One region of the Kitasatospora sp. NPDC057940 genome, then DNA from elsewhere that is predicted to be linked to it. Evidence: riboswitches for the same ligand, from Rfam matches in the RefSeq annotation. Region 1 holds a riboswitch; the other holds the start of a gene.
What was found. A riboswitch is a leader RNA that binds a small molecule or an ion and turns the genes downstream of it on or off. The one in region 1 is predicted to bind cyclic di-AMP.

Region 1 (4,501 bases):
CGGCGTGGCGGGCGAGCAGTACCGCACCGGCGGCATCGACCCGTCCGTCCAGCTGATGCTCTCCTCGGACCCGTCCGGCTACCTGGAGAAGGCGTCCAGCGCCCAGCAGGCCAGCGCCAGCGAGTCCGAGGCGCTCAAGGGCCTGCTGGACCAGCAGCGCCGGCTGGACCAGGAGAAGTCCGAGGCCGCCGCCGTCCTGGCCTCGCTCGACTCCACCACCAAGGACCTGAACCAGGCCAAGACGGACGTCAACCAGAAGCTGAAGGCCGCGCAGGACCTGCTGAACTCGCTCAGCGCCTCCGACCGCGCCGCGCTGCGGGCCCAGCAGCAGCAGGACGACCGCGCCTCGCGCGGCAGCGACCGTGCCGACCTCGGCAGCCTCCCGCAGGCCGGCGGCTACGCGGGCGTGGCCGTCGCCAAGGCGATGAGCAAGCAGGGCTCGCCGTACGTGTGGGGCGCCACCGGCTCGACCACCTTCGACTGCTCGGGCCTGATGGTCTGGGCGTACGGCCAGGCCGGCGTCTCGCTGCCGCGCACCTCGCAGGAGCAGGGCAACGTCGGCACCAGGGTCTCGCTGGACCAGGCCCAGCCGGGCGACCTGGTCATCTACGGCCCCGACCGGCACCACGTCGGGATGTACATCGGCAACGGCATGGTGGTCCACGCGCCGCACACCGGTGACGTGGTGAAGGTGATGAAGGTCGACGCGATGCAGATCAACACGATCCGCCGGGTCTGACGTCCCGACACGCCCGAAGGGCCCGTCCGGGCCTGTGATCCACGCCACCCTCGGACCGGGGGTGGCGTTCGGGTTTTGTCCGCAGCATGACTCCCCGATGAAGAGTGATCAGCTTTACGTACGGCGGTGATCACTATGTGTCATATTCACAAAAGAACTTTGGTCTTCTTCCGTCTTTTTTCTGACAAGGATTTGAACGGATCACGGTTCAGTTACTAGGGTCGTGCCCCGAACCACCGCACTCCCGATCGCCCAGCCAGGGTGGCGGCGGTGGTTTCCGTCGAGTTCGTGACGCAGCGGGGCGGGCCCAGTGCCTGCCCGACGGGGAGCCCAGCAGTCGGGGGCGCTGTCGAACGGAGCCGGGGAACCACGTTCCTCCGGGGTGAATCGGCGCCAGGTCGGCCGGTGGAACGGCCGTGAGGCGTCGTAGGGCACGCTTCCGGCCCGAACCCGTCAGCTCACCCGGTAGACGGCGTAGGAAGAAGGAGTCCGCCTTCGTGGCGTCCCATCGTCGTCCCAAGCCCGCAAGTCGCACCCGGGTCTCGATCCTGACCGGCTTCGCCGCGGCGGCCGTCGCGCTGTCCGCGCAGTCCGGCGCCCACGCCGACCCGCAGCCGACCAAGGACCAGGTCAAGGAGCAGGTCGACCAGCTCAACGACCAGGCCGAGGTCGCGACCGAGAAGCTCAACGCCGCCCAGGAGAAGCAGCAGCAGCTGCAGAAGCAGGTCACCGACCTGCAGGACCAGGTGGCGCGGCAGCAGGGGCAGGTGACCGACCTGCAGGGCGGCCTGGCCGAGATCGCCGGCGAGCAGTACCGCAACGGCGGCATATCCCAGACCGTCCAGCTGATGTTCTCCGCCAGCCCGGACACCTTCCTGAGCCAGGCCGACACGCTGAACCAGGCCGGCGGCACCCAGAAGGGCCAGCTCAAGCAGCTCCAGGACGAGCAGCGCAAGCTCGACCAGGTGCGCTCCGAGGCCCAGGGCAAGCTCGCCGAGATGGAGACCACCACCCAGCAGCTGAAGAGCGCCAAGGACGAGGTCCAGGGCAAGCTCAAGGCCGCGCAGGACCTCTTCAACACCCTGTCCGAGCAGGAGCGCCAGGCGATCCGCGCGGCCGAGGAGAAGGCCGCCGCCGACGCCAAGGCGAAGGCCGACGCCGCCGCCAAGGCCGCCCAGCAGCAGCAGGCGGCCCAGCAGGCCGCCGACCGCTCCTCCCGGGACAACAACCGCAACGACCTGAGCGCGTCGCAGGCCCCCGCCGCGCCGGTCAGCAAGCCGAGCGCCGGCAGCTCGCGCGGCGCCGCGGCGCTGTCCATCGCCGCCTCCAAGATCGGCAGCCCGTACGTCTACGGCGCCTCCGGCCCCGGCTCCTTCGACTGCTCGGGCCTGATGGTCTGGGCGTTCAACCAGGTCGACGTCTCGCTGCCGCGCACCTCGCAGGAGCAGGCCCACGCCGGTACCCGGATCGGGAGCGACCTCTCCCAGGCCCAGCCCGGCGACCTCCTGATCTTCTACGGGGACGCCCACCACGTCGGCATCTACGCGGGCAACGGCCAGGTGCTGCACGCGCCGAAGCCGGGCGCGTCGGTCCGCTACGAGGCCGTCAGCAACATGCCGCTGACCTCCATCGTGCGGGTCTGATCCCAGCGCAGGTCCTCCCAGGCCCGGCCTTCCACCACGGAAGGCCGGGCCTGCGGCTTTTCCGGCGACTCGGACCGGTGTCCGATTAAGGGTCAAATATTCGGGTTGGCGGGGGTTTGGACTCGGTTGCCCGGACTCGCTAACGTCTGCCACCGGACTCCGCTTCCAGGGCCGCCCGCGTTGGTGCGGCGGCGGGGCCCCACCGCCGGATCGGAGCCGTTGCCGCCATGCCCGTGCACCGTCGTTCCCAACTGTTCGCCCGTGCGCTGGTGCTGACCGCGGCCGCCACCACCGCCCTGGGCGTGACGACGGGCGGCAGCGCCCAGGCCGCCCCCGCCGCGCCGGACGCGCCCACCCGCAAGGACGTCAAGGCGCAGGTGGAGCAGCTCTACGGCGAGGCCGAGCAGGCGTCCGAGAAGTACAACGCCGCCCAGGAGGCGCAGCAGCGGCTCCAGGGCGAGACGACCGTCCTCCAGGGCGAGATCGCCGTCGCCCAGGACCAGCTCAACCAGTTGCGCGGCGACCTCGCCACCGTGGCCGGCGCCGAGTACCGCGGCGGCGGCATGGCCCAGACCGTCCAGCTGATGCTCTCCACCGACCCGGAGGGCTACCTGTCCCGGGCCCGCACCCTCGACCAGGCCGCCGAGCGGCAGCAGGAGACCCTGCACGAACTGGCCACCCGCCAGCGCCGGCTCGACCAGCGCCGCACCGAGACCGCCGGCAAGCTCGCCGAACTCGACCAGGCCCGCCGCTCGCTCGCCGACAGCAAGCAGCAGATCCAGCAGCGGCTCACCAAGGCCCAGCGGCTGCTCAACAGCCTGGGCGTCGCCGAGCGGGCCCGGATGGCCGCCCAGGACGCCCGGGAGGCCGAGCAGCGCGCCACCCGGGGCACCGACCGGCTGGACCTCGGCACGGCCCCGCCCGCCTCCGAGCGCGGGGCGGCCGCGCTGGCCGCCGCGGTGGGGATGATCGGCTCGCCCTACCTCTACGGATCCACCGGGCCCCGCGCCTTCGACTGCTCCGGTCTGATGTACTACAGCTGGCGGCAGGCCGGAGTGACCCTGCCGCGCACCTCGCAGGCCCAGGCGTACGCCGGGCAGCGGGTCAGCCTCTCCGAAGCGCGGCCGGGAGACCTGGTGATCTTCTACCGGGACATGCACCACGTCGGGATGTACGCCGGCGGCGGGGTGATCGTGCACGCCCCCTACCCGGGCGCCAGGGTCCGCTACGAGAGCGTCAACGCGATGCCGGTCACGGGGGTGGTCCGGCTCTGAGCCCGGCACCGTCCGACCCCGACGCCCCCCACCCGACAGACGGCGCCCGCCGGACGCTGTCCCGGCGCGGTGCGCTGCTGCTCGCGGCCGGCGGGCTGGCCCAGCTGTCGCTGCCGCCGGCCGCCCCGGCGGCCCCCTCCGCGGCCGGGCGGGCGTCGGACCGGCTGGCGTCGGACCGGCGGGCCGAGGTGGCCGCGCTGCTGGACGCGCGGGCCCGGGCGCTGCCCTCCTGGTCCGGACCGGCGGCGATCGAGGCCGGCTACCGCAACCTGGTGCTCGGCGCGGACGCCGGGCCGGAGCGCCTCACGGCCGCCGCCGACCTGGCGGTCCGGATCATCGGCTACGACGACTACCCGGTGGTGTACCCGCGCCGGATCGATCTGGTCCGGTCCGGTGGCGGCTGGCGGGTCGACCGGGAGGAGAGTGCGAGCGGGCCCCCGGCGCTCTGGGACCTCGGCTCCGTCCGGTCCGCGGCGGGCGCGCACTGCCTGGTGCTCGGCCTGGCCGACGGGCCCGACCCGGCACCCCTGGTCGCGGTGGCCGACCGGGCCGCACCCGCCGTGAGCGAGGTCTGGGGCACCGGCTGGCCGGGCCGTCTGCTGCTCGAAGTGCCCGCCACCGCCGAGCAGTTCGCCCGGCTGCTGGAGGTCGACCCGGCGGGCTGGGCGGGCATGGCGGCGGTCACCTCGGCCGCCCCCGGCGCGCCCTGGCACACCCCCGCCGACCGGGTGCTGGTCAACCCCGACACGTTCGGGCGGCTCAGCGACTTCGGCCGGCAGGTGGTCGTCACCCACGAGGCCACCCACGTCGCGACCAGGGCCGACACCCGGGCCTGGACACCGCTC
Region 2 (4,501 bases), on a different contig from region 1:
GCTCAGCACGGCCGTCACTCCGAGCAGCACCCCCAGCGCGTACCGCGCGGCCCGGGCGTTCCCGTCCAGCAGCCGCAGGTACCACCGCCGCGCCCTCGCTATCGGTGCGGGCACGTGGACCTCCGCCAAGGGGTCGGCGGTCCCCTGTCATGACCACCAGTCAGCCCGGCCACACTAACCCGTCCGCCCCCACCGCCCCCAGGCCCGCTGCCCGCCCGCCGCACGGGAAGTCGGCGGGTCCGACTTCTGGTGCACGCCCCACCCCGTGTGGTGGTGGTTCCGCCGTCGTCGTGGGAGGCCGGGCGGGTTGTGCCACGGCCGGTGTCTCAGAGGGTGGGCCAGGTGCGCAGGCCGGTGGTGAGGAGGGTGATGAGGCGGCTCTGGGTGGTGGCCAGGTCCTCGGCGAGCTGGAAGCCGCCGCCGATGGAGAGGGAAGCGAAGCCGTGGGCGACGGAGCGGACGGTGCGGGCGGCGTGGATCGCCTCCGCGCCGTCGAGGCCGTACTCCCGCAGGACGGCGATGATCACCCCGACGAGCCGCCCGGCCGCGCGGGTGAGGTCGTCGTCCGGCTGCGGGGCCTGGGGGAGCGCGTTGTAGCGGTGCGGGTACTCGGTGGCGTACGCGTGGTAGGCGCGCAGGACGGTGTCGACGGCGTCGTCCCCGCTGCGGCCGACGGCGGCCTCGGCGAGCCGGTCGGCGAGTTCCTCGGTGACCCGGACGGCGATGAGCCGCCGCAGTTCGGCGAGGCCGCCGCTGACGTGCTTGTACAGCGACGGGGTGGCGACCCCGGCCCGGGCGGCGACGGCGGCCAGGGTGAGGGCCTCGGTGCCCTGCTCGTCGATGAGGGCGAGGGCGTGGTCGACGACCTGCTCGGGGGTGAGTCCTACTCGGGGCATGGCGCGGGCTCTCCGTCGGTGGAAGGGGGCTGATGTGGCGGGGCGGGGCTGACGTGGGCGGGCGGGGCTCAGACGAGTTCGGCGAGGAAGGGCAGCAGGGCGTCGGCGGTGGCCTGCGGGTTGTCGGCCATCGGGTAGTGCCCGGATCCGTCGATCATGACCTTCCGTGCGTCGAGCGCGGCGGCCTGCCGGTCGGCGACGGCTTCCGGCTTCGGGAAGTCGGGGTCCTTGCTGCCCATGATGACGAGCGAGGGGCAGCGCACGGCCGCGGTCCAGCCGACGGGCGCGGAGTCCCCGCTGACGTATCCGCGGGTGGCGGTCTTGCGGCCGGGGGTGCGCATGGCGGCGACGAGTCCGGCCACGTACGTGTCGAAGTCGGCGGGCTTGGCGCCCGGGTAGGCCAGCTTGCGGTGGTAGAGGCCCCAGAAGGCGGGGGAGTGGACGGTCAGGAAGCCCATGGCGCGGAGGGCACCGCGCAGGAGCGCGCCGGGCGGGGGGTTCTCGACGAAGGCGTCGACCAGGGCGATGCCGGCGACCCGCTCGGGGGCGTCGCCGGCGGCTTTGACGACCGTCGCGCCGGTGTAGGAGTTGCCGACCAGGACGGCGCGGTCGATGCCGAGGTGGTCGAGCAGGGCGAGGACGTCGGTGGCGATGGCGGCGGGGGAGTAGTCGTCCCAGACGATCGAGGATTCGCCGAAGCCGCGCAGGTCCATGGTGATGACCCGGCGGCCGGCGGCGGCCAGCAGCGGGCGGAGGTGCCGGTAGGCGGCGCGGGTGTCGAGCATTCCGGGGAGCAGCACGACGGGAGCGCCGTCGCCCTGTCGGGTGTCGTCGTAGGCGAGGCGGCCGCCGGTGACGTCGAGGTACTGGGTGGTGGGGGCGCTGGTGGCGTTCATGGCAGGTCTCCGGAGGGTTGCCGGTGCGGGCTTCGGCGCTGCCGCCGATAGCCATAAAGCTAAGGCTAATAGCCTTAGCCGTCAAGCCTTCGCGCCCTACGGAGCGGGGGAGGCCGGCGAAAGGTTTGCAGGTGAAGGGTCGTTCGTTGACGTCCGATCACGTGAGGTGGCGTCAATGGTGTTCAAAGGGGTCCAGGGGTGCCCAAGGGGAACAAAACGCCCGTCATGCCCCAGAATGCCCCGCCCGTCTCAGGTCGTCCCGGGCGAACGGCTTGGAATCAGGGCCTCCTAGGATTAACGTTTGATAACGCAGCGCGGTCGTCAACGCCGTACCCAGACGGCACCGTGCGCCGTCGCCTAATCCCGCCGACCGGCCTCCGGGCAGGTCAGGGAGCCGGGGAACCACGTTCCTTGGGGTGAATCGGCGGGGCTCCGGCCCGGCCGTAGGAGACCTTCCTGCTCCGAACCCGTCAGCTAACCCGGTAGGCGCGAAGGAAGGAAAGGAGCGCGCCTCCGTGGCGTCGACGCACACTCCGGCACACCCGGCCGGCCTCGCAGCAGGTACCCGGCTCCTCGACCACCCCGGCCCGGACGGCCCCGAGTACGCGGGCCCGGAGGTCGAGACCAACCGGCACCGGATGCCGCGTCAGGTCCGCGGGACCTCCCCGCTGCTCGGCGTCACCGCCGTCGCCGCCACCCTGGGCGCCACCGGCTTCGCCTCCGCCACCCCGGCCGCCGCCCCCGCCATCGAGACCCCGGACGAGACCCCGGTCGCCCTCTCCGCCGACCCCGGCCTCGCGCTCGCCGCCCGCATCCAGCTGCAGGCCGACAGCCAGCGCACCGCCGCCGAGGAGGACGCCCGCGTCCAGGCCGCGAAGGAGGCGGAGGCCAAGGCCGCCGCCAAGGAGGCCGAGGCCAAGCGGGCCGCCGAGGAGGCCGAGCGGGCCAAGGCCGCCGCCCTCACCCTGCCGGTGCGCGACTACCACCTCACCGCCCACTACGGCCAGAGCGCCCGTTACTGGGCCCACCTGCACACCGGCCTGGACTTCGCCGCGGACACCGGCACCCCCGTCTACGCCGTCGGCCAGGGCACCATCACCTCGGCCGGCTGGTCCGGCTCGTACGGCTACCGGATCGTCGAGACCCTGCCCGACGGCACCGAGATCTGGTACTGCCACCTCTCCTCGATCATCAAGGGCTCCGGCAAGGTCGCCTCCGGCCAGCAGATCGGCAAGGTCGGCGCCACCGGCAACGTCACCGGCGCGCACCTGCACGTGGAGGTCCGCCCCGGTGGCGGCGCCCCCGTCGACCCGGAGACCTGGTTCCAGCAGCGCGGCCTCAACCCCTGACGCACCCGCGAAGCCCCGGCCGCCGGAACCAGAAGGCACCGCGGCCGGGGCTTCGCCGCGTCACTCCTGCGCCGGGTCCGCCGGGTCCGCCGACTCCGAGGGGTGCGCGTCGAACTCCTCCTGCGCCGGCCCCGCCAGCCCCTCCATGCGGGCGTCGAACTCCTCCTGCGCGAGCCCGGCCAGGTACGCGTCGATCTCCTCCTGCCCCGGCTCCGGCGCGAGGTCCGGGAACTCCTCCACCAGCATTCGCGGCAGCCCGGGCACCGTCCACTCCCCGTACAGGTCGAGCGCGGCCTCCACCGCCGCCTCCTCGAACGCCCCGAAGTCCCCGGCCAGCTCGTCCGGCATCGGCCGGCCCAGCGCCGTCAGCTCGGCCAGGTTGCGGTAGCTGCGCCGCATCAGGCCCTGCTCCAGCAGCCGGCGCGCGCCGTCGGTGGCCATGCCGACCGAGATCACCCGGGTCGGGCTCCAGCCCTGCTCGTCCACCTCGTCCAGCCAGCCGGTCTGCGCCAGTGCGGCGAACCTGGCCAGCCGCTCCTCCTGCGCCAGCTCCCGGAAGCCGGTCAGCCACTCCCGCACCGCCTCCGGATCCGCGACGTCCGCCCCGTACGCGTGCAGCAGCAGCGCGTACAGCCGGGGCCAGGTCACCAGGTCGGCGCGGCGCAGCAGCCCGGCCGCGACCTCGCCCTGCCACTCGGCCTCGGCGTGCAGCCGCTCCTGGCGCTTGGCGTTGAGCCGCTTGGCGGCCCGCTGGTGGTCGGTCAGCAGCCGGACGGCGGCGCCGTACGCCAGCGGGTCCGCCTCCGGTTCGGGTTGGACGTACAGGTAGAGCCGCTCGTACAGCAGGTGCTCCACCGCGTTCGAGGTCAGTTCGGGCCAGCCGTCGTGCATCCTGCCCTCGCCCAGCTCCAGCAGGGCCAGCACCGCGCGCAGCGGCGCTTCGGCCACCGGGGTGCGGTCCTCCTCCGCCGCCCAGGCGAGCAGGTCGGAGGCCCTGGTGCGCGGGGCGAGCCGCAGGTCTTCGTCGTTCATAGCTCGAACGGTAACCGCTGGCCGGGAGTAGGGTCGGCTGCCATGGTCCCCGTACGACTCACCGGCCCCCGGCTGGCCATCCGCGAGTATCACCACACCGCAGGTGACGTGGACGCGCTGTACGGGCTGTTCGGCGACCCGGAGGTCACCCGCTACCTCCCCTTCGAGCCGCGCGACCGCGAAACCTGCGCCGACCAGATCGAGCTCTACCTGGAGGAGGCGATGGCGCCGGAGCGGGACACCTACCGGCTGGCCGTCACCCGGCGCGAGGACGCCGAGGACCCGGCGGACGCCACGCCGATCGCCCACGCCTCCCTCACCCTCGGCA

Region 2: another riboswitch for cyclic di-AMP. It lies ahead of ACFVTF_RS00095 (M23 family metallopeptidase); the one in region 1 lies ahead of ACFVTF_RS10270 (NlpC/P60 family protein).

Annotation. Positions count from the first base shown of each region.
Region 1 covers NZ_JBHVPH010000004.1:424,357-428,857, reverse strand. Annotated here, with positions in the region: gene ACFVTF_RS10275 (NlpC/P60 family protein) at 1-739, shown strand, start outside; cyclic di-AMP (ydaO/yuaA leader) riboswitch at 1,077-1,226, shown strand; gene ACFVTF_RS10270 (NlpC/P60 family protein) at 1,237-2,382, shown strand; gene ACFVTF_RS10265 (NlpC/P60 family protein) at 2,610-3,656, shown strand; gene ACFVTF_RS10260 (hypothetical protein) at 3,845-4,501, shown strand, end outside.
Region 2 covers NZ_JBHVPH010000001.1:21,429-25,929, reverse strand. Annotated here, with positions in the region: gene ACFVTF_RS00110 (PP2C family protein-serine/threonine phosphatase) at 1-114, opposite strand, end outside; gene ACFVTF_RS00105 (TetR/AcrR family transcriptional regulator) at 327-896, opposite strand; gene ACFVTF_RS00100 (alpha/beta fold hydrolase) at 965-1,792, opposite strand; cyclic di-AMP (ydaO/yuaA leader) riboswitch at 2,137-2,295, shown strand; gene ACFVTF_RS00095 (M23 family metallopeptidase) at 2,308-3,141, shown strand; gene ACFVTF_RS00090 (hypothetical protein) at 3,202-4,173, opposite strand; gene ACFVTF_RS00085 (GNAT family N-acetyltransferase) at 4,216-4,501, shown strand, end outside.